4 regions of the Virgibacillus siamensis genome follow, and region 2 is predicted to be linked to each of the others. Evidence: riboswitches for the same ligand, from Rfam matches in the RefSeq annotation. Region 2 holds a riboswitch; each other region holds the start of a gene.
The links. A riboswitch is a leader RNA that binds a small molecule or an ion and turns the genes downstream of it on or off. The one in region 2 is predicted to bind thiamine pyrophosphate.

Region 1 (7,386 bases), 660 kb from region 2:
TCCGCTCAGTGCGACGATGCCGAGCAATCCGATTCCAAACCAGTTCAGCATTTTTCCAAGTGCAACGAATACCCCTGTTGTCCATACAGCGCCATCAACGAGTGAGGAAATACTTGAGTTGCTTCCCATATCGAAATCTGCGTTCATAGCCATTTCGGTAAACAGCGGGGAAATCCATGTGGCTATGTACAGCCCGACACTCAGGTAAATTGTTGCTGCAATCACTGTACGGATAATATTCCCTTTGAACACGGGAATCATCAGGCATACTAAAAATGGAATGGTTGCAAGATCACCGAATGGGAGGACACGATTCCCCGGCAAAACAACTGCCAGCACCAATGTGATGGGTACCATTAACAGTGACGCTGACAACACAGCCGGATGCCCCACCACTATTGCACTGTCCATTCCGATATACAGGTCACGTCCAGGAAATTTTTTCCTAATCATTTCTCCTGCTGCCTCGGAAATTGGATTCAATCCCTCCATTAAAAGGGAAACCATTTTCGGGAGTAAAACCATCACCGCCCCTGTTTGTATAGCCAGCTGCAATGTTTCCTGGAAGGAATAGTTTGCCAGTACCCCAATGATAAGTCCAAGTATGACACCAACGACGGTTGTATCACCCAATATACCAAATCGTTTTTGTATGGTTTCGGGATCTGCTTCCACCTTATTCAATCCAGGAACCCGATCAAATACTGCATTTAATGGTTTGGCTAAAAAGTAGGATGGTGCAGATGTAGCATGTGGAAATGTCATCCGTTTATAGCCAAAATAGGATTCGATATCAGGGGCTACCATGTCACCCAGCCAAAAAATGATCAACACATGAACCGCTATCGTAAAAAGCCCTAAAGCAAAATCATCTGTTAATGCAAATACGAGTGAACCTGTAAAAGCACAATGCCAATAATTCCAAATATCCACGTTCAATGTTTTGGTCAGACCGAAAATCAGTAAAATAAAATTGACTCCGATACCAACTGGAATGGCAAGACTGCCGAGTGCAGTTCCATAAGAAATTGCAGCGGCGGCCGGCCACCCGACATCAATGGTATGTAAATCTAAGCCGAAGTGGTCAACCATCGATTTTGCTGCTGGTCCCATTGTGGTGGTCAATAGATTTAGAACCAAATTTATACCAACAAAACCGATTCCGACAAGGAGCCCTGATCGGATTGCCTTTTTCATCTTTGTACCAAGAAGTAGTGCAAAAAGAAAAATAATGATTGGGAGCATGACGGCCGCTCCCAAATCAACAAACCATTGTAAAATTTTCACCATCAGCTCCCCCAAACAACCGGATGTTTCAAAGCCCCAATCAGAAGTTTACTTTGGAAAACATATTCCGGGCCTGTATGTGGAATAGCAACTCCAAAAGGTTTAACTGGTAATCTGGTAGGCAGTTCCCCTTCCCTTTCGATGACTTTTTCCGGAAAATTGGTGGTTACCAGCTGTAGATTTACCAAGTAGTCTCCCATGTACTTCGGTGCTTCTTTATCCGTCGATGCGTTAAGATTCATTACTTCAATTTCCGAGCTGTTCATTATTTGCCCACCTTTTAGCCAAAATAACGATTATACAACGTTTTTGCGTGAACAACATCATTCGTTCCATGCACGAGTACACGTCCATCCCGAAAGAGAACCAGCCGATTGCCGTCGGTTGTAAACGACAAAAGGAACGGGTTTTGCTCGACGTTTCCAATTTTGGATAAGTTAAATGCGAGGTTTTCCCAATCACGGTCCCCTTGTTTTTTCGGCCGAATTTGGACCGTATCTCTGCCACACAGGACTGCGGCTTTTGTCTGGTTTTCATATGCCAGAAACGGATATGTCGGCCTTTCGCCACAAGTCCGGCAATCCTTATTTTTCAGTTTTTCCACATTTATGGAAGTATGCTGATTGGTCCATAAATCAAACGAAACGAGCCTGTTGCGTAGTGCATTCTCATTCTTTGTCAACAGTTTCAATGCCTCCACTGACTGATAGGCTGTGACCATCTGTACCACGGGGCTGATTATTCCGTTCGTATCACATGTCATCCCGCCAATCGGAACCTGCCGCATCAAGCAGTGCAGACATGGTGTAACTCCAGGGATAATTGTGTAACTAATTCCATAACTGCTGACACAGGAGCCATAAATCCATGGAACCTTATACTTATGCGCAATATCATTCATCATCATCCGGATATCGAAATTGTCTGTTGCATCGATAATTAAGTCGATCCCATCGCAAATACGCTCCAACTCTTGCGGTGTTACGTCCATTATTTGTGCATCAATGGAAACGTCACTGTTCACCTGCTTCAGCCTTCTTTTTGCTGCGACTGCTTTTGGAATTCGTTCGCGTGCATCGTTTTCGGTATACAGCTGCTGGCGATGCAGATTGCTCCATTCCACATAATCACGATCCACTATAGTTAGCTTTCCAATTCCTGCACGTGTTAACATTTCGGCATTACCGGTTCCGAGTGCGCCTGCACCGACAATCAGTACATGTTTTTCTTTTAACAGCTGCTGCCCCGATTCACCAATGCCCGGAAATAGGATTTGTCTGGAATACCGTTCGTCCATTAAACACTGATTCCTTCCATCGGACTGCTTGCTGTTGCATAGTGCTTTTTGGCAATCCGTCCCGCTTCATAACCGAGGCGGCCTGCTTTTATGGCATATTTCATCGCTTCCGCCATCTTGACTGGATCGTCGGCGGCAGAAACAGCTGTATTCAATAGTACTCCGCTAGCACCAAGTTCCATGGCTATTGCCGCATCTTTAGGGGACCCAATACCTGCATCAACAATGACAGGTACATTCGCCTGTTCAATGATCAAACTTAATTGAAACTGGTTGAGAATCCCCTGGCCGGATCCAATTGGCGATGCACCAGGCATAATAGCATGTGCTCCGAGTTCTTCAAGCTTTCGCGCCAGGACAAGATCATCGGACGTATATGGCAATACCGTAAAGCCTTCCTTCAGCAATTCTTCTGTTGCCTTTAACGTTTCCACCGGATCGGGCAGTAGTGTTTTGTCACAACCGATCACCTCGACTTTAATCATGTCGCAAAGGCCGGATGCTTTGGCTAATCTTGCTGTTCGTATCGCTTCTTCCGCTGTTTTCGCACCTGCAGTATTCGGTAATAAATGGTACTTTTTAGCATCCAATTTTTCCAGAAAATTTGGATGTGATGGCTCGAAAATATTCATTCTTCTAACTGAAAATGTTAATACATCCGTTTCTGACACATCCACAGCTTTCTTTTGCATGTCAAAATCCGGATATTTTCCTGTACCTAACAGTAATCGTGACTTTAGATTTTTTTCTCCAATTGTCAACATTTCAACCGCCTCCTACAAATTGTACGAATTCAATTTTATCGCCGTCTGCTAAAGTGCGTTTCGAATAAATCGACTGGTCGATTATTTCCCCGTTATGCTCAACAATCACAACCTTATTGTCGATATGATAATGGTCCATGACATCTGTTATGGTAAACACACTTTCATCCAACTGAATATCATTGCCATTGATGACAAGTTTCATGTAGACCCCTCCTTTTGCGTCAACATCCGGTCAGTACGGAAAACACTATCAATCTCGCTACCATCCATTAAGTCAGCCATTAGCAGGCCTGTGATTGGAGCCAGCAAAATCCCATTTCGGTAATGGCCGGCAGCGAGGCTTAGCCCTCCCAATCGCGGATGCCTTCCCAAATATGGCAAACCGTCACCTGTTTGCGGCCGGACTCCAGCCCACGCTTTTTCCCATTTGGTTTCCTTTAATGCCGGGATAATAGATACGGCATCTTCCATTAGACGTAACAGACTATTAAGACTGACCGTTTCATCAAATGTATGCGGCTTTTGGGTAGCCCCAATGATTATTCGCCCACCGACTTTTGGGACAATATAGCAGCTTGTTGAAAAAATACTGGACGTGATAAGTTGGCCATGATGACGGACGGAAAAACATTCCCCTTTAACAGGATAAGAATCCAGCTTCAATCCTGTGTTATTAAGAAGTTGTTCGGACCATGCACCTGCCGCCACAATAACTTCATCCGCAAAAATGGTCTCTGTACCGGTTTTCACACCGACAACGCAATTGTATTCGATTACAAGACCCTGTACAGCTGTATATTCCATTACTTTTGCCCCCAGAACCGCGGCGGCCTGTGCATATGCCTTGGTCAGAAGCGGCGGGTTTACCTGACCGTCTTCCGGCAACCATAAGCCGCCAGACAGGTTTTCGGAAAGTACCTGCTCCTGCTGCAGAATTTTTTCCGGAGTAAGCCATTGCGCAACCCTGTTAGTAGATTTGGAGACTTTAACTTGATGGTCATCTGCCTTGTGCAGCTTTTGCTGAAATGCAGCAATATCCTTAAATTCAGCAGCTTCCTCGTTCGTCCGGGCAATTTTCAAAATACCACTTTGGATAAGTTCGATATCGATACCGGTCAATGATCGGAGCTCCTCAGCCAAGCCGAGAAACATCGCCCTGCTTTCTTTTGCAATTGGAAACAACGGATTATTCTTCTCCGACTCCGCCTGCGCTCCCAACATTCCTGCCGCAGCTCCTGAGGCTTTTCCCGCCAGACTGTCTTTTTCAACTACCAGTACACGGTAATCTCGTTTACACAATTGAAATGCAACAGAACAGCCGATAACTCCCCCGCCGACAATAATGACATCATAATGCTGTTTCATCGTTTCCCTCCCTAATTCAAGCGCTTTTCATCTAAAGCTTTTCGATATTTTTGGGCAGCCTTAACTGGATCATCTGACAGTAAAATACCTGACAATACCGCTACTCCTGTTGCACCGTTTTCAACCACAACCGGAGTATTTTCAGGCGTTATCCCGCCAATCGCAATCACTGGTGTCTTTGTATTCTGAGCAATATTTTTCAAACTGCTCAAGCCCCTGGGTTTCAGCCCCGGCTTTGACTGCGTTTCGAAAATATGGCCATAAAGCAAAAAGTCAGCACCATGTTCATCCGCGTAAACAGCTCTTCCCAAAGAATGCACTGAACAGCCAATATACAGTGAACCATGCGCTTTTCGCACCATTTCCACATCCGCAGTGTGTGTCAGTTGGACACCATGTGTATGCATACTCTGTGCAACCTCTATACGACTGTTAATTATAATTTTTTCAAGCGGAATCCCTTTGGAAATAAACAGATGTATTGTTGTAACCATCTCCTGATTTGTCCAGCGCTTTTCCCTTAGATGAAAAAAGTCAACATACGGATGTATTTTTTCAAGAATCCCAGCCAGTGTCCCCGGCGACTGTTTTCCCGTGGAAATCACATGAAGTTCTGCTATATCAATTCACCCCTTTTTATAAGAAATAGAGATAAAATAAAAAACCACTTCCCCAAACATAAGGAAGTGGTTTGAACGACCGTAAATATTTTGAAAAACAAATAAACAGCATCCGTCCCACCACTTCCCTTCGCCGGTATCAACCGTATCAAGTTCAAAGGGTCCCAAAGTCAATCACTCTGATCTCAGCCTTTTATAAAGGCACCCCTAGTGGTCTGCAAAAATATTCAATTATTGAATTCTAAGCTAATATAGATTACGAAAAAAGTCAACATATTAATTTATCAGTTGGAAGATCGGAGTTATTCAATGAGCGCGTTCGTTTGGTGAATAAAGAAATTGCTTCTAAATTACCCAGTTTACGGCATTATAATATTTTTCATCTAAGAAGTAGCCGATAACAGCACTTTGGGATGATCCACGGAGAATATGAAAAAGATATGAAAAAGATTGATAGTACCTACTAGCTTGTTCTCATCATTTTCAAAAATCCCAAAATAATAGTCCTCATCTTGTTTAATATTTTCGTTAGCCTTTTTCATCCTTTCTAGTTGCCCTTTGATTGTACCTCGAAAAAATTACGGTTTCCTTTTTGTAAATTCAGCATAGATTGAGCGTCATCGTTATTAAATGTCCGTATATGTATGTTTTCACCTTTTATCATAAAATTCACCTTTCTAATTCTAAAATCATAAACAATATTATTGTATATGATTCTACTTTCTTTGTCTGTGTAATTTCTGATAAAGTGTGCTCCTTAGGAATAGCATCATATGTGAAACGACTAACAATCCTTATTCCATAATTGCCCTTATCATGAAAAAAGGCGCAGTTCCTTCAAATCCAGAAATGCGCCCGATCGTATAAAGGAAGATAGCTTAAGGTGCAACAAGCTCTACTTTTATTCTATCAGGGTCTTCAAAATAAAGGGCATAATAGTTTTCATCCCCGACAAATGGGTGCGCGCGACAAGTTCCGCTATAAACCCTCTCAAGGGTGAACATGCGGGGAATTCTATTAATTTTAACGTTACAACGGAGGATGGGAATGATGGAACCATGTTTCCTGAAACCATCCCATCAATATTCCTGCGTGCGTCATGAATGACAGTTCATGGGGTACGAAGCACAGGTAGAGTCGGCAGAAGGAAGGCTAAATCCATTCCAATTGGAAAAGGTATGCTAACTGATATGCCGGATGGCTGAAAAAGTAGACACGGTGAGAATGTTCCACTAGAAGCGAACTGACAAACTTCCGAATGTAAGGGTCTAAAGTTTGAACATAGTGTAAAGCTATGTCCCAGCTAACGTTGGGGCGAGTGGTGTAGAGTAAAACTGCGCCCTCTGAAATACGCTATACCGAACAATGGCGGTATCGTGCTCGCAGGCTTAAAGGAAGCACCTACGTCTAAAATGGATAGCTACGTTGTAAGGTACTTGGGAAGTAAGGAACGTTGAAAGAAGGACTGTCATCCGAAACGTTTGTAATAAGGCGAAAGTCGAAATACATTTATCCTTGCGAAGGTAGGGGTACGACTGATGAATCTCTGTAATGGGAGTGGAGGAACAGCCCCAAGTCTAGCGAATTAGAATGATTATTTTCTTCACGTGAATGACACCGATCGGGTAGGAATGTGGGAACATCACTCTTTGGGAGGGATGCCACAGTGTCAACTTTGAGATATTGGGATTACTACAATATGACGGAAACTTTTACGGATTTACACAAGAGGGCTAGTAACAACCATTCATTTAACCATTTATATGAAATGATTACATCACGAGAGAACATTATACTAGCTTATAGGATGGTCAAATCTAATAAAGGGTCGAAAACATCTGGCACAGATGGAAAAACCATCAAAGATATCAAAAGGCTTACGGAAAATGAATTAGTGAACGTAATTCAAACAAAACTAAAAAACTATCATCCTAAGAAGGTCAGAAGAAAATGGATTGAAAAGGAAAACGGTAAATTAAGACCACTTGGCATTCCATGCATTCTTGACCGTATCATTCAACAGTGTTTTAAACAAGTTCTTGAGCCAATT
Region 2 (7,386 bases):
AAAAGTGCAGGAAGACCTGAACGGATGGCAGCAGGAACAAGCAATGCACATATGAGCGGCACTGCCGGTGTCGGCCAAAAGAATAACGAAATGACATACGTAACGCCAATCAGAACAAAAAATGACACATGACCATTGACCATTACCTTCTGGATTGGCTGAATCATTTTCCTGTCCGCCCCAAGATCACGGAGCGAATGTAGCAGCGCCATCATGAATGTAATAATCAAAAAGATGCTAAACAATTCCTTTGCTGCAACCAGATTGGCATTAAATATCGAAATAAACCCATCAACAATATTTCCATTATATACCCAAGCAATAACGAACGTCCCGAGTAATGAAGGGAGTACAACTCCTTTCCGGAAAATCATTGTCAGTATAATAATCAATGTGAATAAACCGTATAACCAATGTGAGATGGTCAGCTCCATTGCAACCACTTCCTTTTTTGAATGTGCTATAGCCTATGCACAAAACGGGAGAGTGGTGTCAATGGAGAGGGTCTATTGGTTTATATATTACAGACGAAATGCGCGAAAATAATATCCTTCTTAATAGCTTCTTAATCTGATGATACTTCCCCTTCGGCACAATCATTACATAACAGCCTGCCGTCTATCTGCTCACCATCAAAAAAGCCATTTTCACAGTAAACATTTTTCCCGCATGCCTGACACGCACCGATTAACTCTCTCATTAATATCACCTCTTTCTTTAGTATAGAAAAATAGTCCCTTGCATGCAAAGGACTAAAAATGGTGAGCGGATAATTTTAATGGGTAGATTCGATTAATGTTTTCGGTTGCTTATAGAATAACAGAAACACAAGCACAGCAGTCAAAATAAATGACGGCAGCATATAGGAGCCATTATAAAGCAGCGAATACAGCCATACGGGTTGTCCTTTTGGAGCTGCTTCTGCAAAAAATGCTATCCCACCAGCAAAATGCGCTAAAAAACGCAGCCCGGTTCCAATAAAAACACCAAGTGCAATATACAGAAAACTGCTCTTTCCATTACCTTTGCGGATGGCATTTCGAACCGGTTTGGCAAACGCGCCGGCAAGACCAAGCACCGTAAATGCCACAATGTAATCAAGAAATCCCTGAAGAGGTGTCAATATATATGCACCAAACATTATTTGCAGAACTCCCCATAAAAATCCTGATAAAAGACCGCCTTTCAGCCCCCAGCGGAATGCAACAATAAATATCGGAATCATAGCAAACGATACCGAGCCGCCCTGCGCCCATATTTTAAAAGATAAGAACGGAATCATATCCAATAACAGCGCCAAAGCTGTAAAAATAGGAACCTCCACTAAAAACAGTGTACGCTTCGATTGCACAACTATCTGCCTCCCCTTCCCTGTCGGCACGGTCGCCAACATGATTTTTGCACACAAAAAAAGCAATGCCAAGGGGAAGCTTCCTGATGGGGAATCCGCTCACATCGCTAATGTAATCCATCAAAAAAAGCCACCATCCCTACGCTAGTATTAACTAACAGGTTCAAAGGGTAAGAACAACTTGTTCACTCTCAGCCGTTTGGCTCCCCCTGAAGGCTTCTATTAATTTGCTTTTTATGTTAATTGTATTATATCGTACCTGAAGCGGAATGACAAAATTATAGTTTCATAAATTCTTCAACATCTTTTACACAAAGGGCAATTGCGCTCTCCCAGAAATCGGGTTTTGTCAGATCTACATCCAGATGCTTCGCGGCCAAATCTTCCACCGTCATCCGTCCGGTATCCCGAAGCAGTGCAATGTAGTCATCTTCAAAATCGCCGCCAAGTTCTTGTGCATGTGCGTAAATGCCAAGACTGAATAAATAGCCAAACGTGTACGGGAAGTTATAAAATGGTACACCGGTTATATGAAAATGCAGTTTGGATGCCCAGAAATTTGGATCATAATCAGTGATGGAATCTCCATATGCATCTTTTTGTGCCTCCACCATCAACTCATTTAACCGTTCCACTGGTACCATACCATTTTTCCGTTCTTCATAGAAACGCTGCTCAAAGTTAAACCTTGCCTGAATGTTCATGAAAAAGGCAATACTCCGCTGAATTTTCGTCTCGAGCAATGATTTCTTTTCCTCCGTGTCTGACGCGTTTTTGACGGATGCATCAGCAACAATCATTTCAGCAAACGTTGAGGCTGTCTCCGCTACATTCATTGAGTATCCCTGGTTCAGTCCATGCATATCATTCATAACGTGCTGATGATAGGCATGGCCAAGTTCGTGAGCTAATGTTGCGATGTTGGATGATGTCCCGGAGTAGGTCATGAAAATCCGGGTTTGTTTACTTTCCGGAAAACTGGTACAAAAGCCCCCGGGACGTTTGCCGGCACGATCCTCTGCCTCGATCCAACGTTTCTCGAAAGCCATTTGTGCAAAATCAGCCATTTTGGGACTGAAGGCACGGAATTGTTCCACTATGAAATTTGCTCCATCCGTATAAGGCGTTTCTGTAACAGTGTTCGAAAGTGGTGCCCCAATGTCATACATACTTAGCTTATCCAGTCCAAGCAATTCGGCTTTCTTTTCCAAAAATGCTGTGAAATGTTTTTTATTCCGATTAATAGCATTCCACATTGCATCAAGCGTTTCCCTTTTCATACGATTTATGTTAAGCGGTTCTTTCAGTACGTGTTCCCAATTTCGGTGCTTATACGTTTGCAGCCGAAAGCCGGCCAAATGATTCAATGTCTGCCCGAAAAAATCCGCATTTTCCTGCCAGGCTTTGCCAAGCTGTTCAAATACATGTTTTCTGACGGCCCGATCGGGTTCACTCAATTTGTTGGATGCCTGTCCAACAGAGTAATGCTTTATCTTGCCCTTTTCTTCAATATCCACACTCATATTCGCAACCACTGTATCATACATTTGGCTCCAACCGTGATATCCATCAACTGATAAATCATTAATCAGTTTCTCTTCATCAGCTGAGAGAAGTTCTTTTGCTTTATCCCGAAACTCATTCAACACAAATTCAATATCACGAATTTCCGGATCATTCAACAGTTCATCCCACACCCCATCCTGAATTTCCGCTAACTTCTGGTCAAAATTCGTTTTGACCGCTTCCATTTCTGCGCGCAGTTCACTTCTTTTCCCAACCAAAAGGCTTGCTTTCTTATCGTGAATATCCTGTGCACTGATACAACTGATAAATGCAAATGCCTCTCCCATTTTATTACGTGTATTTTCGAGTAAATGAACAATTTCTTTAATTTCATCGGCAAGACTTGTCTGAGCAGGATCGAATTCCCCAACCGCATTTGACAGCATTTTCACATCCTGCTTCACATCATGCATATGTGTATGTAATTCTTTTGATTCACTTCCCCCCGGAAATATCACATCAATATCCCATGAAGGATTATACGTAATTTGTTGCATCTAATCTCCCCTTTTAATTAAAAATTTTCTTTATATTAAGTATAGCGAAAAAAGAACTTTAATTCAGTAGGGATTATGACCTATTATAAAGAGCCCGATGCCTGTATGCATCCGGGCTCATGTTATGCGGTAATAACAGCTCCTGTCGACGGGTGTGCATATATCTGCACCTTCCCGAAATCACGCGTTTGTATAATATACACATGGGCTTGGGGACTACCAAGTACTTCATAGGTGAGACCCCCAAACTTCTTCGGACGCAGGAATCCCTTTTCGTTTCCTTTAATAGGAATTGCATGCATTGCATAAACACGCCACGACGGTGCATTTACCGGCAGATGCAAAACTTTCTGCTGCATCTTTGCTGCTGTACTGACTGCCCCATTATTATAAGGATGGTCAATATATTGGCAAAAAGCTTTAACAACAGCTTCCGCATAGCGTTTCCATTGCTTCCGTAATTGATTAACATCATCCCCGTCTGAGTCGGCAAAACCATATTCGATTATGGCCGTATTAACCTTTCCCGTATTTCGGTTCATATAATAAAAGTCCCGCTTCGGATTAGTCGGCAATTTCCTGGTAAATACCCTTCTTACATTTTGACCTGCTTCACGGATTGCTTCTGCCATTTTCTCTGCCATATCTATATCGCCATAAATTGAATGGATTATTTCAGCTCCGTCACCTCCACCGGCATTAATATGATTCGAATGACAATACAATGCCCCGCTGTCGCGAACAATCCGTGTCCGTGACTTAGGATTCAGTGTAATGTCGGTTCTTCGGGTTAAAGCAACCGGTATACCAAGTTCCTTATACCGTTCAAACTGGTAAAGCGAAATGGACAAATTTAAATTTTTTTCCGTCCAATATTGATTTGAACCTCCACCCGGATCCCTTCCGCCATGCCCTGCATCTATTATCAGTATCGGTTTCATTTTACTCCTCCTTTTTTTGGAGGAACCTGCAACTGCCTGTTCATCTATATTATCGAAATCGAACCGCAAATAGTGGCAAATTATAAGCGGAAATTTTCGAAGGAATTTAAAGTTATTCCCGATCTCGCGGTACCGGGAGCAAACCATTCGTAATCTTATATACAACTGCACTGAACGCTACTACCCCGCCAATCATAATAAAAAATGCGAAAACAATCTGGATGATAAGGTCGACTACCCAGCTGGAGGAAAGCTCAGCAAAATAATTTACACCATAATAAAACATACTTCCGAAAATCGCGATTGCTGCCAAAAAGGTGAGTAAAACACCTATATTCTGTGCAACAGACAATTTTTTAAATGTATTTCTGTGCTTAAATGCCATATAAAGCATATATACGGCTAAAACTGCAATAATAAATGTTATTCGATCCATACCTGCACTAACTCCTGTCTTTAATTCGTATTGGCTCATTTTTCTGAACGGCCTGTTTAAGCGCCTGCTGCATATAACCGATCCCGCTATATTGGAGCAGCGGATAAATTCGCTGCTGATTATCATTAAATGCTCCGTTAATTACCGGCTTATACTTCTTTCCGGTTAAAACGACCAACATATCAAATTGGTCAAGTCCTTTTTCCAAAACCTGTGATCTTAACTTATCATATGTAATAATTTCATCGCTTTTCTGATTGAATGTTACATTATATTGACCTGGAACAATATCCTCCGGGAAAAGAAAGCCATGTTTTGCCGATAAAACAACCCATCCATCTGTAAATGTTTCCGCATAATTTCGGCATAAATGGTGCAATGTACCGATATACGCCTCTTTTGCAGGAACTGCCCCGGCATTTTCGTTTCTGTCCCAAATTTTTTTCCGTCCGCACGGGATGATGCTTAATTGTTTCATACCAGATTACCTCTTTTTTTCAATGATGAAATTTCCTGTGCCAAAGTATTTATATATAAGTATAGCACGCCTGTATTGTTTAATCCTAACGTTAACCGGGTAAAATCTATCTTGAAATCAAAATTTTTTTATTATAATTACTTGACATTAGCTATTTATAATAATATACTTAGTTACATTAAGTAAGTATTAAATCATTTTTGGAGGGATATACATGGCAAAAACAACATATAATGTTGACACAGTCCATAGTGAATTAGGATTTCAAATTAAGCACATGATGATTTCTAAAGCGAAAGGTGCATTTAACGATTTTGAGGCAGTAATCGAAGCTGATGTGGATGATTTATCTGACTCAACAGTTGAATTGACTATCGATGCAGCAAGTATCGATACCCGTAATAAGGACCGGGATGATCACTTGCGTTCTGGTGACTTTTTCGAAGTGGAAAAGTACCCGAAAATCACTTTTAAGGCTACTGATATCAAGAAGAAATCAGACAACCTTTATGACGTAACTGGTGACCTTACAATCAAAGATACTACGAAACCAGTTTCAGTTGACGTAACATTTGAAGGTCAAAGCAAAGACCCGATGAGTGGTAATACCGTTGCAGGCTTCAGCGGCACTGCTAAATTCAGTCGAAAAGAATTCGGACTTACATGGAATGCAGCAGTAGAAACCGGTGGCGTGCTTGTTGGTGATGAGGTTAAAGTCAATTTTGAAATTGAAGCACACAAAGCTGAATAAACTAAACCTTTGGAAGGGCGCCCTAACAAGTGGCGCCCTTCTTTTGTTTTGTCTCCCCTCTTTTAAGGGTAAAGACCTGTATACACATAATCAATAAACTAATGAGGAGGAGTTTTAGTTGGCTTTGAACGTTGCAAAAAAGTTAATCAAAGATCATCTCGTGTCCGGTGAAATGGAGCCCGGTGAAGAAATCAGTCTAAAAATTGATCAAACATTAACACAGGATGCCACAGGTACCATGGTCATGCTTGAACTGGAAGCAATGAATCTTGAACGCGCCAAAACAGAAGCCTCTGCACAATACGTTGACCACAACCTGATCCAGGAGGACAATAAAAATCCGGATGACCATTTATTTCTGGAAAGTTCCGCACAGCGCTTCGGACTGTATTACAGCCGTCCGGGAAATGGTGTCAGCCACCCTGTTCATATGCAGCGGCTAGCGTCGCCTGGTAAAACATTGCTCGGTTCAGACAGCCATACATGTGCAAATGGCTGTATGGGGATGCTTGCAATGGGTGCCGGCGGAATTGATGTGGCTATGGCGATTGCCGGTGAACCTTTCTACATCAAGATGCCCGAAATTATGGGAGTTAAACTAACCGGAAAACTGCCGGACTGGGTCAGCGCAAAGGATGTTATCCTGGAAATGCTCCGCAGACATGATGTGAAAGGCGGTGTAGGAAAGATTATCGAATATTACGGCCCAGGTCTTGATCAGCTTTCAGCCATGGATCGTCACGTAATTGCCAATATGGGCGCTGAACTTGGAGCAACTGCGACTGTTTTTCCGTCTGATAAAGAGGTGAAACGGTTTTTAGCTTCACAAAATCGTGAAGAAGATTGGATTGAACTAAGGCCGGACGAAGGTGCAACCTATGATTTGCATGACGAAATCAATTTATCTGAGTTGGAACCTTTAATCGCAAAACCATCCAGCCCAGGCAATGTTGTTCCTGTACGCGAAATCGCCGGAACCCCAATTTATCAGTCATACATCGGCTCATCTGCTAACCCTGGATATCGGGATTTTGCTGTTGCAGCAGAAATTGTAAAAGATAAAAAAGTCGCTAATGGTGTATCCTATGATATTAACCCTACATCAAGACAAATGCTGACTAATCTGGTAAAAGAATTGCATATTGCCAGCCTGTTACAAGCCGGGGCACGACTCCACCAAGCAGGTTGTAACGGTTGTATTGGTATGGGGCAGGCACCCGCCTCGGGACGTAACAGTCTGCGGACAACACCACGAAACTTCCCCGGCAGATCCGGAACCAAAGAAGACAGTGTTTTTCTGTCCAGTCCGGAAACAGCAGCTGTCTCTGCACTTTATGGTAAAATAACCGATCCACAGACTGTTGAT
Region 3 (7,386 bases), on a different contig from region 2:
AGGAGCATTTCCAGTAAAACCGGCAGTGCGGATGTTTTGGAGGAACTGGGGATATCGTTATCTTTTTCAAAAGACCATGTTGAGAAAGTTTTGACGGAAAATAATATCGCATTTCTGTTTGCGCCCCATGTGCATCCGGGGATGAAACGGATTACGAAAGTCCGAAAAGATCTCGGTGTTCCAACCACCTTTAATCTGATTGGACCGTTAACAAATCCCGTCAACTTGGATTCACAGCTGCTCGGTGTCTACCGCCGGGATATGCTGCCAATGCTTGCTGCAGCATTAAACCAGATGGGAAGAAAGCGGGCTGTCGTTGTGCATGGTGCCGGCAATATGGATGAGGCATCACTTTCAGGTGAGAACCATATTACATTGCTGGACAATGGTAACATCACATCCTTCACCCTTCATCCGGCAGATGTTCGCTTGCCGGTATATGCAAACGCAGATATCCAGGGGGATACTCCCAAAGAAAATGCAGCTATTTTACGGAATGTTTTACAAGGAAAACGCGGCGCTTACTATGATACCGTATTGCTTAATGCGGGACTTGGCATTTTCGCAAACGGGAAAGCATCGACCATATTTGACGGAATTGAATTGGCAAGAGAAAGCATCGAAAGCGGTGCAGCACTGGAAAAATTGAACTATTTGGTGGAATACAGTTCCAATGTTTCTAAGGAGGCTATCTGATCATGACTATTCTGGATAAAATCATCGCCGAAAAAGAGAAAGAAGTAAAAGAGCTGCGAAAAAAAACAGATCAGTCCGCGCCTGCTAACAAGAAAGCTGTTGCGCACATTGCAGATTCTTTTCGCAATACGGACACAATGAACATTATTGCTGAAATCAAACGTGCATCCCCTTCCAAAGGGTCCATTAATGCGGCTGTCAATCCTGCTGAACAGGCCCAAATATATGAATCAAATGGTGCGGGTGCCATTTCTGTTCTGACCGACAGCACATTTTTCAAAGGCTCCATGGATGATGTGCGAAACGTCCGTGAAGCAGTTGATCTGCCAATACTATGCAAAGACTTTTTCATCGATACTGTCCAGATTGACCAGGCAAAAGCAGCTGGTGCATCAGTTATTTTGCTGATTGTTGCGGCCCTTGCACCGGATAAACTCAGGGAGCTGTACGACTATGCAACCAATCAGGGGCTGGAAGTTCTATGTGAAGTGCATGACGCGGAAGAAATGGAGCAGGCAGTGGCGCTTGATCCTGCGATTATCGGGATTAATAATCGCAATTTGAAAACATTTGATGTCGATTTAGCAACATTTGAAACATTGGCCTCCATGGTAACCAATCCGAAAACGGTGCTGATCAGTGAAAGCGGCATAAAAACGAAAGAAGATGTGATTCGCGTTCAAAAAAGTGGTGCCAAAGGAATTCTTGTTGGAGAAACATTGATGCGCGCCGATAATTTACCGGCAGCATTCCAGGCATTAAAAATTCCATTACCGAAAGAAGGCACTGCAAATGCTCATTAAAATATGTGGTATTCAATCAGAGGAAGCAGCTCAGGCAGCTGTTGATGCGGGAGCTGATTATATCGGATTTGTCTTTGCCCCAAGCAAGCGGCAGATTACACCGGAGCGGGCAGCAGAAATAACTGCGGGGCTTTCATCAAGCATCCGAAAAGTTGGTGTTTTTGTTAATGAAACAAAAGAAAACATCGAACAAACAGCGAAAACTGCGGGACTTGATGTAATACAGCTGCACGGAGACGAACCGCCTGAATTCGCAGCCGATCTTGATTATCCGGTATTAAAAGCATATCCGATGACAAGCGATTTTCCGTCAAAGGCACCGGTTTATCCGTGTGACTATCTTTTGGTCGACAGCCCGCGCGGACCGAACCGAGGCGGCAATGGCACAACTTTTGACTGGAAATTATTGTCCGATAGCGGCCTGGATCCGGAAAAAATCATTTTGGCCGGCGGACTCACTCCCGATAATGTGCAGGCAGCCATAACCGCTGTCAATCCTGCCGGTGTTGACGTTTCCAGCGGTGTGGAAACAAACGGACAAAAAGATGCAGCCAAGATTTCCCGTTTTGTCCGCGGGGCAAAAACGAATTCCTGATAAAAATGGAAAAAGACTGATAAATGATGCAAAGTGGCCGATAAAACATGAAAAGTGACTGATAACTGAAGCAATGTGACCGATAAACGAAGCAATGTGACTGATAAACGACGAGAGGATGATGAACAATGACAACTTATACGATGCCTGATCAGACAGGAAGATATGGAAGTTTTGGCGGAAAATTTGTGCCGGAACTGCTGATGACGGCAGTTGCCGAGCTGGAGGAAGCATATGAAACTGCCAAAAAAGATCCTTCTTTCATTTCGGAGTTGGATTACTATCTGAAGCAATATGTAGGCAGAGAAACACCGCTCTATTATGCTGAGAATTTAACCAAAAAACTTGAGGGGCCCTCCATTTACTTGAAGCGTGAAGACCTCAACCATACCGGTGCACACAAAATCAACAATACAATCGGCCAGGCACTGCTGACATTGCGGATGGGGAAAAAGAAGGTTGTCGCAGAAACCGGCGCCGGCCAGCACGGGGTTGCAACAGCTACTGTGTGCGCGCTGCTTGGATTGGAATGCGTGGTTTTCATGGGAGAAGAAGATATCCGCAGGCAAAAGCTCAATGTTTTCCGAATGGAACTGCTTGGGGCGAAAGTCGAAAGTGTTTCACAGGGCAGCGGTACCCTGAAAGATGCGGTGAACGAGGCACTTCGCTACTGGATCAGTAATGTGAATGACACCCATTATATTATCGGATCTGTTGTTGGGCCGCATCCATTTCCAAAAATGGTCCGTGACTTCCAGGCTGTAATCGGCCAGGAAACAAAACAGCAATTTCAGGAATTGACGGGCGGTCTCCCTGATGCAGTCGCTGCATGTGTTGGCGGCGGCAGCAATGCAATGGGGATGTTCTATCCATTCATAGAGGATCAAGATGTAAACCTGTACGGAGTTGAAGCAGGCGGAAGCGGCATTGAATCAAACAAACACGCAGCTACTATAACCGCCGGCACTGTTGGCGTACTCCATGGTACAATGACCCATTTACTCCAGGACAAGAATGGACAAATTGAAGAAGCACATTCGATTTCAGCAGGGCTTGATTATCCTGGCATTGGTCCCGAACACAGTCACCTACATGAAACGAACCGGGTAACTTATACATCTGTGACGGATGATGAGGCGTTGGATGCGTTCAAACTCCTTTCGCAAACAGAAGGGATTATCCCCGCATTGGAAAGTGCACATGCTGTAGCATTTGCATTGAAGCATGCCAAAAATATGCATGAAGACGAGTCACTTGTCATTTGCCTGTCCGGACGCGGCGATAAAGATGTTGAATCGGTAAAAGATCTGCTAGGAGGTGACGTTGATGAGTAATCTTAAACTGGACAAAGCGCTGAAAGAAAAGCTTCAGAACAACAAAAAATTGATTGTTCCGTACATTATGGCCGGTGACAGGCCGCTTGGTCAATTGGAAGAGCAGCTAAATTTTTTGCAGAATAGCGGTGCTGCTGCGGTAGAACTCGGAATTCCTTTCTCTGACCCCGTTGCAGACGGACCGACCATTCAGGATGCAGGGCAACGATCATTGGAACAAGGCACTACCCTATCATCCGTTCTGACAAAACTGAAAAGCTTTAAAGAAGAACGAACGATTCCGGTTATTTTGATGACCTACTTAAACCCTGTTTTTACGTACGGGGCCGGGAATTTTGCCAGAGATTGTGCAGATGCGGGGGTTAACGGTGTTATTATTCCGGACCTTCCACTGGAGGAGGAAGCAATTGTAAAAGATGATTTGCAAGAAAATGCCATTTCGTATATCCGGCTTGCTGCAATGACATCACCTGATGAACGGCTGCAAAAAATTGCTGAACGAACGGAAGGCTTTCTCTATGCTGTTGCTGTCACAGGCACAACCGGCGCCAGAACCACGCATGACAGCAACGTAAAAAACTATCTTCAAAAACTAAAAAACTATACCGATAAGCCGGTCCTGGCCGGATTTGGTGTTTCTACCAGTTCTCAAGCACATGAACTTGCTGAAGCATGTGACGGGGTCGTCATCGGCAGTACCATTGTTAATTTTTTACACGAGGGAAAAACGGAAAACGTCCAACAATTGCTCGAGGAGAGTGTCTAAATATAGATTAGTCACATCCGGGTCTTCCCCCGGGTGTGACTAGTTTTGCGGACGTAAAGTAAGAAATCGTGGATATCTATCTTAAATTCGTGGATACCCGCCCTGGAACCGTGAATATCTAGTTCAAATTCGTGGATATCCCCCCGGAACCGTGGATAAATCATTATAGAGGCTTCAGCTAAAATGGATGCTTTACATTATGAAAAATACCCGTTAAGATAATTATTAATAATTGAATTCCATTTTTTAGCACTAGGGGAGCTAGATTGGCTGAGAAGGACTTTGTTGTTCTGACCCTTGAACCCGAACCGGATAATACCAGCGTGGGAAAGTGCAGTCATAACAAATCATCCGACTGCATCCATATGGCTGCAGTTTTATATTATCCGGAATCAATATAAAGGAGGTTACATAATGCATGGAAAATGGGGAATCTTGGACAGCGGGTTTCATGATGCTTCCGTAAACATGGCTTTGGACGAAGCTTTGTTAAATTGGCATAGTGAAGGAAAAATCCCGCCTGTCCTAAGATTCTACGGTTGGAAAAAACCAAGCCTGTCACTCGGTCATTTTCAAAAGGATGCCGAAATTAATTACCGCAACCTGCAAAAACATCAATGCCAGCACGTACGGCGACTGACAGGCGGAAGCGCTGTACTGCATGATGATGAACTGACTTACAGCATCGTCATTTCCGAAAAAAACCCGGGTATCCCGTCATCCATCCAGGAAGCATACTATGTTTTATCCAAAGGAATCATTCAAGGATACAAAAACCTGGGAATTGAGGCAAATTACGCTGAAGATCTGTCCAGAGAGAGAAGCGCCATCTGCTTTGAACGCCCGGCATTTTACGAGATGGTTGCGGATGGCAAGAAATTATCCGGAAATGCGCAAACCCGCAAACGCGGAGTTTTGCTGCAGCATGGGTCAATACCACTGTCCATTGATGAAATCATGTTATTTGATTTATTTGTCTTTCCAAATGAAGAAGTAAAAGCAAGAAAACGACGCGCTTTTGCAAAGAAAGCAGCTGCAATTAATCAATTGACCGAACAAAAACAAACCTATGATACGGTAAAAAAAGCCTTTTACGAAGGATTCAGAGATGGTCTGGATCTTCAGCTTGAACCATTTACTCTATCTGAAAGCCAGTGGAACGAAGTATTTCATCTAGCCGAAACCAACTACTCAACCAAACAACCAACAAGGAGTGTGTAAGTGTGGCAAAACAGGAAGAATACATACGCAAACCGGAGTGGCTGAAAACACGAATCAATACAAATAAATCATACCGCGGCTTAAAAAAATTGATGCGTGAAAACCGATTGAATACTGTTTGTGAGGAAGCACGCTGCCCGAACATACATGAATGCTGGAGCGAACGCAAAACTGCAACATTCATGATTCTTGGTGATACATGTACACGTGGTTGCCGCTTTTGTGCAGTTAAAACCGGAATGCCGAATGAACTTGACTGGGGTGAGCCGAAGCGTGTGGCGGACTCAGTCAGCGTAATGGGGCTTAAACACGTCGTCATCACTGCAGTTGCACGTGATGACCTGAACGATGGAGGCGCTCAGGTCTTTGCCAACACCGTTCGCGCAGTTCGAAATCAGAATCCGGGCTGCACAATTGAGATATTGCCGTCCGATATGAAAGGTGACTATGAAAGCCTGCATACACTAATGGACAGTGGACCGGATATATTTAACCACAACATCGAAACTGTCCGCCGCCTGACGAAACGCGTGCGTGCACGTGCGATGTATGACCGTTCACTGCAATTACTTCAACGCGTAAAAGAGATTGCACCAAATACACCGACAAAATCGAGTATTATGGTTGGTCTTGGTGAAGAAAAGGAAGAAATTATCCAGGCAATGGATGATTTGCTGGCACATGATGTAAACATTATGACGATCGGTCAATACCTTCAACCTACCAAAAAGCATTTAAAAGTAGAGCGTTACTATCATCCGGATGAGTTTGAAGAACTAAAACAAATCGCCCTCGAGAAAGGATTCAGTCATTGTGAGGCAGGCCCGCTTGTCCGCTCATCTTACCATGCAGATGAACAGGTAACTAAGGCATCTGCCCAGCGCAGAATCAATTACATGAAGGGTTATGAAAAACAAGAGAATAAGCAGGTGGACTTTACGTTTTAAAAACCCTGTTCTGCAAAGGAAACGCACATCCCGATCTGGAGTGTGCGTTTCTTCAATAATTTATGGGTTGTTTATCTTTCTATAGTTTAATTATATGTTATCTATGGTAGATTGTATATTTCCACATAAGTATACTTTTTGATAGAATTTTGAAAATCCAAGTTCTAAAAAACGCCTGCCCAAAAAGAGCAGACGTTCCATTCATTTCCTAAAATCCATTTCGTAAAAGTGGAAGAAAGTGTTCCCTTTAACAGGTTTCTCCACAGCTATCTCCCCTTCGTACAATGTGTCACCTGTTTTCGTATCAAACACATGTATGTTTGGTGAAGCATCCTCCATCGTCGATAATAATACATACAGTTTGCCATTTAAGGTTTTAAATAATGATTCTCCCGAGTTTTCATCCGGTATATCAACTTCATTCTCCACCTTTTTAGACTCCAGGTTATACATGATTATCCGGGAATTTTTTTGTCCGGCAATGGCATAAATATTGCTGTCATCAAAACTGTATGGATATGGACCATTAAATTGAATATCCATTGATACATCAACTTTGGATTCCTTTCCGTTTTCAAAGTTATAAATAATGAATTCACTGCTGTTTTTCGAAGGTGCTTTTTCGCCCCGGTCAGTATTGGATTCTTGGTCAATCATGGCAAATACCATGTATGGATGCGGGCTCATTTCATTCATTTCGCCCATCGTACTTATCGTTTCATAGTTTCCCGAATCATCGTTTCCAAGAGCCAAAATCTCTTTCTCACCATTAATTTCCTGCTTTTCAATGTCAAAACTATATACATGGAATTCTTCACCGGTTAAATTCTCACCGGAAACCTTAGGGTAGTTACTCGTTACAACTTTTAAATCCCCGTCAATCATTTGAACATCCAGCACGTGCGCATTGGCATACAATGCCCTGTTTGGAACAGGCAATGAAAATGAAACTGTTTTATCCGGTTCTTTTTTTAGAATGTCAACTTCAAACTCCATTTCACTTGGCGTTTCCCGGATGGACTGA
Region 4 (7,386 bases), on a different contig from region 2:
ATCAGGACCCCATCGGCGGCGGATGCCATGTCAGAAGCTTCTTCTTCTGCTTTCGCCATAACCGGAGCACCGCCAAAGGAAAGCAGGCCATTTGCCGTGAAATTCATGACCACTTGATTGGTCAGATGGTGAATTAATGGCTGATTTTTTCGTACGTTGTTAATAATTATTCTGTTCATTTACAGCACCCTCTCCTGACGTAATGCCCAGTGGTTAGTCGGACCGCTCCCGTGTCCAAGTGGAAATGAATCACGAATTGCAGCTGTTACAAAGTCTTTGGCCATTTTTACTGCATCAGGAAGCGATTCACCTTTGCTCATGTAAGCTGTAATTGCAGCCGAATAGGTGCAGCCTGTTCCATGGGTGTTACCGGTATCAATGCGTTCAGCTGTAAAGGTGTTTATATGATCACCATCATACAGTACATCTACCGCTTTACCCGCAAGGTGGCCGCCTTTTACCAATGCTGCCCCGGCACCATGTTCATGAACAATTTGTTTCGCGGCCTGTTCCATAGCTTCCGTTGTTTCAACTTTCCAACCGATAATATCTTCTGCTTCCGGCAAGTTTGGTGTAATAAGCGTTGTCATCGGGATAAGTGTTTCCCTCAGGTATTGACGGGCTTCTTCTGCAATTAATGGATCGCCGCTTTTGGCGACCATAACCGGATCCATAATGAACGGCACATTTAAATCAGCAACTTTTCTGCTGACAGCCTCCATCATTTCAATCGTTGCAATCATTCCTGTTTTGAATGCCTGAAACGGAATGTCGGAAATAACAGCATCAAGCTGTTCCTCAATCATGCTGACAGGCAGATGATGTACTTCTTGAACCCCGGTTGTATTCTGGGCAACGACTGATGTAATGACAGACATTCCGTAAGCCTGCAATTCCTGAAATGTTTTTAAATCAGCCTGTATTCCCGCACCTCCACTGGGGTCTGTACCTGCAATGGTCAGTGCACATGGTATCTGCTTCATTTGCTGAACACCGCATCTTTCACAGGCCATTCTTCACATGTGTAGGCCATTTCCCAGAATGAAAGCTCCAGCTGGCAGCTCTTACGGAAAGCTTCTTTCATCTTTTGCTGTTGCTCCAATGAACTGTTTTCCGCAATTTTATCAAGCCGACTGCGCATTTCCATGGTAATTGAATCAACTTCTTCATCCGCATAAAAGCTGATCCATGGGTAAAACGGGTGATTTTGATCCGGTTTGTACGTTTCCATTAACTCCTGACCTATCTCCAAATATGTCCATGGGCAGGGAAGAAGGGCGCACAGTGTTTCACCAAGACTTCCCAGTTGTGCATGATACATCATGTGTTTGACATAGTGGTCAGCTGTTGGCGGCAGTGGATGCCCCTGCAGCTCGTCATAACCTACACCGACATGATCGCAAAAATTGTGATGCGGATGAATTTCACTATTCGATACAAATTGAATCTGTTCATTAAAGAATTGCATATCCTCACGCAAGTCGCATTTTGAAACAGCTATACCATAAATGCGCATAAATGCATTCAAATATTCAAAGTCCGCTTTGATGTAATGGGTGATTGCCTTGGCGGGAACATCACCTTTTCCGATTCCATCCACAAACGGATGATCAAAAATAGCCTGAAAAACGTCGTTGTTTTCTTCGCGTAAAACCTGTGAAAAAGTCATCAATATAGCCTCCTTGTCAGAAGCTGCCGGGGAATGGATAGGAGTTGACATGTCTGCAACTACTTCCCTCTCGCAGGTATTATCCTGATCAGGTTCCAATTAAGAAAAGCGCAAGCGCCCGTTTAGCAACGTACAAACTGCGCCCTGCCATGCAGGGTGGGTCGGCGTTGCCGCGCAAAGCGGCGGTTTTAGCCGATCTTCCTCCAAAAATGAGATAAAGGAAACACGGTGAGCTGAAAGCGAACCGATGTTGACTTTCACCACAAGGGTATAAGTGCGACTAAGCCTCTGGTTTCACCAATCGGCAAGTCTTCTTTATCGTAGTGGAGGAGTGTGAAGTTTGCCAGTTGCTGGGCGCTGGAGCTAGACATCGCTTGTTCAATCCGGTGAATAAAATAGGATAATAATCTTATACAGTCTTTCTCCGGACAAAGGAAGTTCCTATTCTCAGCCATAACAGCGCCCCCAGCAGTTCATCCTAAAAATTATAATTTATTGTCGAGTGATACATGTTGCTGATTTATTTTTGCGACGACAAGCCAGCCGATACAAGCACCTGTAATGCTGCTGACCAGAAACGATGGCAAAAAGAACAATGCGCCTGCCGAACTGCCCATCAAAAGATTGGCAATCGGAACCGAAATAAGTGCACCGATGATCCCGGTTCCTACTGCTTCGCCTAATGCCGCCATGCCCTTTTTGCACGTTTTTTTGTAAAGAATTCCGGCCAAAAAAGCACCAACCATTCCACCGGGAAAAGCGAGCAGCGTACCAAGACCAAGCATGTTCCGGAGCAGACCAATCATGAATGCAATCACAACAGCAGGTCCTGGGCCAAGTGTTACCGCAGCCATTACATTAACGGCGTGCTGGACCGGGTAGGCTTTTGCAACACCCGCCGGAAACCGAAGTAATTGTGCACCGATTGTTCCAATTGCAATAAAGACAGCCATTGTCGTTATTAATTGTGTTTGATTCAATCAAACCCTCCTTTCTATTGGGATGGGACCAGGATGCAGAAGTAAGATAAAAAAAGCCAGATCCAATGACGGACCTGGCTTGAAATAGGTTACTGTTAAAAATTGCATCAGTCTACTTCCCTCCGCTGGTATTAACCAGATCAGGTCCATAAGAGTCGGAAAGCTGATTTGCACTTCCCTCTCAGCCCGCATTTTGGGCACCCCTAGTAGTGAATATAATAGTATTAAATTGTTCTGCCTAAGCATAACAAAAGAATAGTAGTTTGTCATGGGAATTTTTAGAAGTGCAGCGATTACGAAACCTTTTTGTACTGCGGGTCGTACTACACAACTGAGGGAGGCTTATGTATGGAGGAAAATATAAATTTGCCGGCAGCTGTGCTTGATTGGGTCATCAATCAGACGGATCCCAAGGCTGTGGTTGAATCAGTCGACCAACTTAAGGGCAGTACATCATCCACATTACATAGTGTTTCACTCAAGTCAGAAGGGCAGCTTCATCCCTATGTGGTCCGGCAATTTGATAACAGGGAATGGCTGAGTGAAGAGCCTGATTTGGCACTGCATGAAGCTGAATGTCTGCAAATGGCGAATTATTCGGGGGTTGTAACTCCGAGGCTTATTGCATATGATGAGAAGGGTCACCATTGTGGAGTTCCGGCAGTGCTGATGACGCAACTTGAAGGTGAGGTAGATCTGAAGCCGGAGCAGATGGATGAATGGCTTCAGCGTCTGGCGGATGCCTTGGTACGTTTACATGGCATTCCTGCCGAAAACTTTCCATATCTTCATAAAAGCTATAATAATATTTCTTCATTTGGTGTGCCGTACTGGACAAATGTTTCAAATACATGGAAAAAGGCTATTAATCTTCTAAAAGCCCCGCGTCCAAACTCGGCTGAATGCTTCATTCACAGGGACTATCATCCGGCGAATGTGTTATGGACAAATGGTTCCGTCAGTGGTGTCGTTGATTGGCCGAATGGCTGTAAGGGCCCGCGTGGAGTTGATGTCGGTCATTGCCGGGTTAATCTTGCCATGTTGTGGGGAGTTGAAGCTGCAGACGAATTTCTCACGGAATACCGGAAACAGGCCGGATCCCAATTTACATACGAGCCATACTGGGATTTGTTATCTGTTGCAGATATGCTTGTGGGACCGCCGGAAGTATATCCGGGCTGGGAAGCGTTTGGTATGACCGGTTTAACCAATGACATGATGAAAGAAAGGCTCGATCAGTATGTTGTCAGCCTGATGGAAAAAGCGAATGCATAAAAAGGAGGAGAATACGTAATGAAACGGACAGGAGAAATTGTGTTATCGATTATAGGGGTTGTACTATATGCATTATGTGCATTGGGAGGATTTATTGGAGCATCTGTATTAAACAATGAGCAACTTATGTCAAACCTTGCTAATGAAATGGCCACCCCGCAAATGCCGGCAAGTGATATTATGACGATGTTTGATACGGCTTCGGGGGGAATTATGCTCTTCGGTATTATTTCTGTTGTATCATTAATTTTGGGTATTGTTGCAGCTGTAATGCTAAAAGGAAATAAGAAACCGAAAGCTGCCGGAATTATTTTAATTATTACATCAGTGCTCGGTACCATTGTGACTGTTCTTGGTGTAGTGATACCGGCGATTTTCCTCTTGATTGCCGGAATTATGGCGTTGGCACGTAAGCCAAAACCGGCACCAGATGCATCGCCAACTGCGGAAAGCAGAATCGATAAGCATAATTAATAGGGAGCAGCCGGTTATGGCTGCTCTTTTCATATCAGCTTGCCAATAAATCTATCTGCCTTAATACCAAAACATCAGCCCTTATTTCATCGGGCAATCGACCTTCATTTCCACATATCAACCATCAGCAGGTGATAATCAACCCTTAAGTCCGGAAAATCAACCAACAATGTTTAGAAATCAACCTTCAGCGGCAAATTATCAACCTTTGAACTCCTTAAATCAACCTTGATCCCTTAATATCAAAAACTGCGCCTTATGACATGTGACATTCATAGGTATTATGTACTGTTTTCCATTTAAATCTGCAAAAATAGTAGTAATTTACTAGCATTTTACAATTTCTTAATTGTATCCTCGTTTTCACTGTGCCATATTAATAGTGTGTCATAATTTTGTAATAATGGAGGGTGTTGATGAAAAATCCAACGGTAAAGCGGATACTAAGTCTATTGCTTATTTTCACGCTCGTTTTCATGAACTATGCCACGCTCGTCGAAGCTGCAGGCAGTGAAAATACGGCAGAGGGATTATTTATCTCGGAATATGTGGAAGGAAGCTCGTACAATAAAGCAATTGAGCTTTACAATGGTACGGGGAACCCGGTTGATCTGTCCGATTTTGAATTGGATCTTTACAGCAACGGGGCAACAGAGCCGACGCAATCGGTACAGTTGTCCGGAACTTTGGAACATAATGATGTATATGTAATCGCACATCAGAATGCAAGTGCGGAAATCTTGGCGGAAGCCGATTTGGAGAACACAGCCGTAATTAATTTTAATGGAAATGATGCATTTGTTTTGAAAAAGAACGGCAATGTGGTTGATGCAATCGGCATAATCGGTGATGACAGTGAATTTGCCAAGGATATTACGCTGGTACGCAATGCGGCAGTTCAGCAGCCGAATGCAACATATGATGCAGCGGAATGGACTGATTATACCAAGGATACGTTCGCCTATCTTGGGAGTCACACGATGGATGGTGCAGGTACAGAAGACCCGCCGGATGAGCCAGGTGATCCCGGTGAAATGTACACTATTGCAGATGCCCGTGATTTACCTGATGGTACTGCAGTGACAGTGGAAGGAATTGTAACCGTTGACAGCAATGCAATCAGTAATGGTGCGCAGTTTACAACCTACATACAAGACGAGACAGGCGGCATCAATCTGTTTGCATTTGAACAAGGTGATTTTCCGGAGCTGGAAGAAGGAGACAGTGTAAAGGTTTCCGGGGAACTCAATTCATATAATGGGTTGAAAGAAGTTGTACCTTCATCCATTGAGGTTCTCGAAACGGGACAGGAACTGCCTGAACCGCAATCTATTACACTTGCTGATCTTCAGAACACTGCGGCAGCAGAGTCATACGAAGGTGAGCTTGTCCAGGTGAATGGTTACATTGATAATATCCCTGAAAGTCCTGCCGGCGGTGGATATAATATTTCACTGATTGATTCCGACTACAATGGCACGACGCTTAGGGTGATGGAAAATGCACTTGATATTTCACAGATTGAACCTGAAAAATGGTATGATATTACGGCTATCGTCAGCCAGTATAATAACTATCAGTTACTTCCGACTGAACAAGCGGATATTCAGGTTGCCGATGAACAGCCAAAACCACCATCAGCGGAAGGGACCTATGAATCTACCGTTGCCAGTATAACAGATGGTGACACAATTCATTTGGAAACACCGGTGCTTGGTGCATCAAAAGTACGCTTTTTAAATATCGATACGCCGGAAACGTATACGGCACATAATGATGATCCGGCCAGGGATGAAATCAATGCCGATCAAAAGGCGCATGGCGAGGAAGCAAAAGCATATATGAAAGATTTGCTCCAGCCTGGTGACAAAGTAAAAGTAAAAGTCGGCGAGGAACCAACCGATTCTTATGGAAGATTACTGGCGGAAATTGTCCGAAAAGAAGATGGGAAAAATATTAATCTCGAAATGGTGAGGAAAGGTTATGCGGTAACATATTTTATCGCACCGTTTAATGAAGAAGTTTACCCGACCTATCAAAATGCAGTAAAAGAAGCAAAAGATGCCGGACTTGGTATCTGGAATCCGGACGATCCGCTGCTGGAACTGCCGTTTGTTTTCCGGACACACGATAATCAAGAAGCATTTGATAAGTATGTAGGAAACTCAGATACAATGAAATATGTGCTGCCGGAAAACTGGGCAGATGTTCCTGTTGAAAAGCGCGTGTTTTTCTGGGATGAAGCATCAGCGCAGGCAAATGGCTATACATTTGCAGGAAGCGATGAAGGTACACCGGATGGAAATCTGTCAGTACAACTGCTCAGCATGAACGACCTGCATGGTAAAATTGATCAGGAATATGAGCTTGATCCGGATGGGGACGGCACATTCCATATGTACGGAAAAATGGATTATACCGCTGCAGCGATTAAACAGCACGAACAAACCAATCCAAACACATTAATTGTTCATGCAGGTGATATGATTGGCGGAAGTTCACCGGTATCCGGTTTGCTGCAGGATGAACCGACCGTTGAAGTAATGGAGGAAATCGGGTTTGATGTCGGCACTGTCGGCAATCACGAATTTGATGAAGGAACCGATGAACTGCTGCGCATGGTCAATGGTGGGGAGCATCCGGACGGCACAAAAAATTATGACGGCATGAACTTCCCGGTACTGTGTGCCAATTGTGTATACAAAGATAACGGTGATACATTCCTTCCACCTTACCATGTGGAGAAGGTTGATGGTGAAAAAATCGGCTTTGTTGGTGTTATCACACAAGAGGCAGCAGGTATGGTGATGCCATCGGGAATCCAGGATATCGAGTTTACCGATGCTTCAACGGCGGCGAATGAAGCTGTTGCCGAGTTAAAGGCACAAGGTGTTGAATCCATTGTCCTGCTGGCACATATCCCCGGCCAGCAAAGTGGTGATACTGTCACCGGACAGGCTGCTGATTTAGCCAATACGGTAGACGATG

Region 1: it holds a riboswitch for thiamine pyrophosphate, as region 2 does, so the genes downstream of both, B1K71_RS04540 (thiamine phosphate synthase) here and thiT (energy-coupled thiamine transporter ThiT) in region 2, are expected to answer to the same signal.
Region 3: it holds a riboswitch for thiamine pyrophosphate, as region 2 does, so the genes downstream of both, B1K71_RS01575 (lipoate--protein ligase family protein) here and thiT (energy-coupled thiamine transporter ThiT) in region 2, are expected to answer to the same signal.
Region 4: it holds a riboswitch for thiamine pyrophosphate, as region 2 does, so the genes downstream of both, thiW (energy coupling factor transporter S component ThiW) here and thiT (energy-coupled thiamine transporter ThiT) in region 2, are expected to answer to the same signal.

Annotation. Positions count from the first base shown of each region.
Region 1 is NZ_FUIH01000007.1:177,536-184,921, reverse strand. Features, by position in the region: gene B1K71_RS04570 (PTS galactitol transporter subunit IIC) at 1-1,290, opposite strand, end outside; gene B1K71_RS04565 (PTS sugar transporter subunit IIA) at 1,290-1,553, opposite strand; gene B1K71_RS04560 (thiazole biosynthesis adenylyltransferase ThiF) at 1,568-2,584, opposite strand; gene B1K71_RS04555 (thiazole synthase) at 2,584-3,348, opposite strand; gene thiS (sulfur carrier protein ThiS) at 3,350-3,553, opposite strand; gene thiO (glycine oxidase ThiO) at 3,550-4,716, opposite strand; gene B1K71_RS04540 (thiamine phosphate synthase) at 4,728-5,321, opposite strand; TPP riboswitch at 5,445-5,555, opposite strand; partial or broken gene B1K71_RS20370 (VOC family protein) at 6,215-6,298, opposite strand; gene ltrA (group II intron reverse transcriptase/maturase) at 7,003-7,386, shown strand, end outside.
Region 2 is NZ_FUIH01000007.1:837,376-844,761, reverse strand. Features, by position in the region: gene B1K71_RS07840 (hypothetical protein) at 1-434, opposite strand, end outside; gene B1K71_RS20255 (hypothetical protein) at 566-700, opposite strand; gene thiT (energy-coupled thiamine transporter ThiT) at 776-1,351, opposite strand; TPP riboswitch at 1,471-1,571, opposite strand; gene B1K71_RS07830 (M3 family oligoendopeptidase) at 1,630-3,414, opposite strand; gene B1K71_RS07825 (N-acetylmuramoyl-L-alanine amidase family protein) at 3,537-4,355, opposite strand; gene B1K71_RS07820 (hypothetical protein) at 4,468-4,791, opposite strand; gene B1K71_RS07815 (DUF6884 domain-containing protein) at 4,799-5,269, opposite strand; gene B1K71_RS07810 (YceI family protein) at 5,484-6,020, shown strand; gene B1K71_RS07805 (aconitate hydratase) at 6,139-7,386, shown strand, end outside.
Region 3 is NZ_FUIH01000006.1:131,231-138,616, reverse strand. Features, by position in the region: gene trpD (anthranilate phosphoribosyltransferase) at 1-696, shown strand, start outside; gene trpC (indole-3-glycerol phosphate synthase TrpC) at 699-1,499, shown strand; gene B1K71_RS19760 (phosphoribosylanthranilate isomerase) at 1,489-2,094, shown strand; gene trpB (tryptophan synthase subunit beta) at 2,223-3,428, shown strand; gene trpA (tryptophan synthase subunit alpha) at 3,421-4,194, shown strand; TPP riboswitch at 4,439-4,541, shown strand; gene B1K71_RS01575 (lipoate--protein ligase family protein) at 4,609-5,415, shown strand; gene lipA (lipoyl synthase) at 5,418-6,362, shown strand; gene B1K71_RS01565 (hypothetical protein) at 6,564-7,386, opposite strand, start outside.
Region 4 is NZ_FUIH01000006.1:71,194-78,579, forward strand. Features, by position in the region: gene thiM (hydroxyethylthiazole kinase) at 1-179, opposite strand, end outside; gene thiD (bifunctional hydroxymethylpyrimidine kinase/phosphomethylpyrimidine kinase) at 180-983, opposite strand; gene tenA (thiaminase II) at 980-1,669, opposite strand; gene thiW (energy coupling factor transporter S component ThiW) at 2,155-2,649, opposite strand; TPP riboswitch at 2,750-2,864, opposite strand; gene B1K71_RS01275 (phosphotransferase family protein) at 2,998-3,924, shown strand; gene B1K71_RS01280 (DUF4064 domain-containing protein) at 3,943-4,398, shown strand; gene B1K71_RS01285 (5'-nucleotidase C-terminal domain-containing protein) at 4,815-7,386, shown strand, end outside.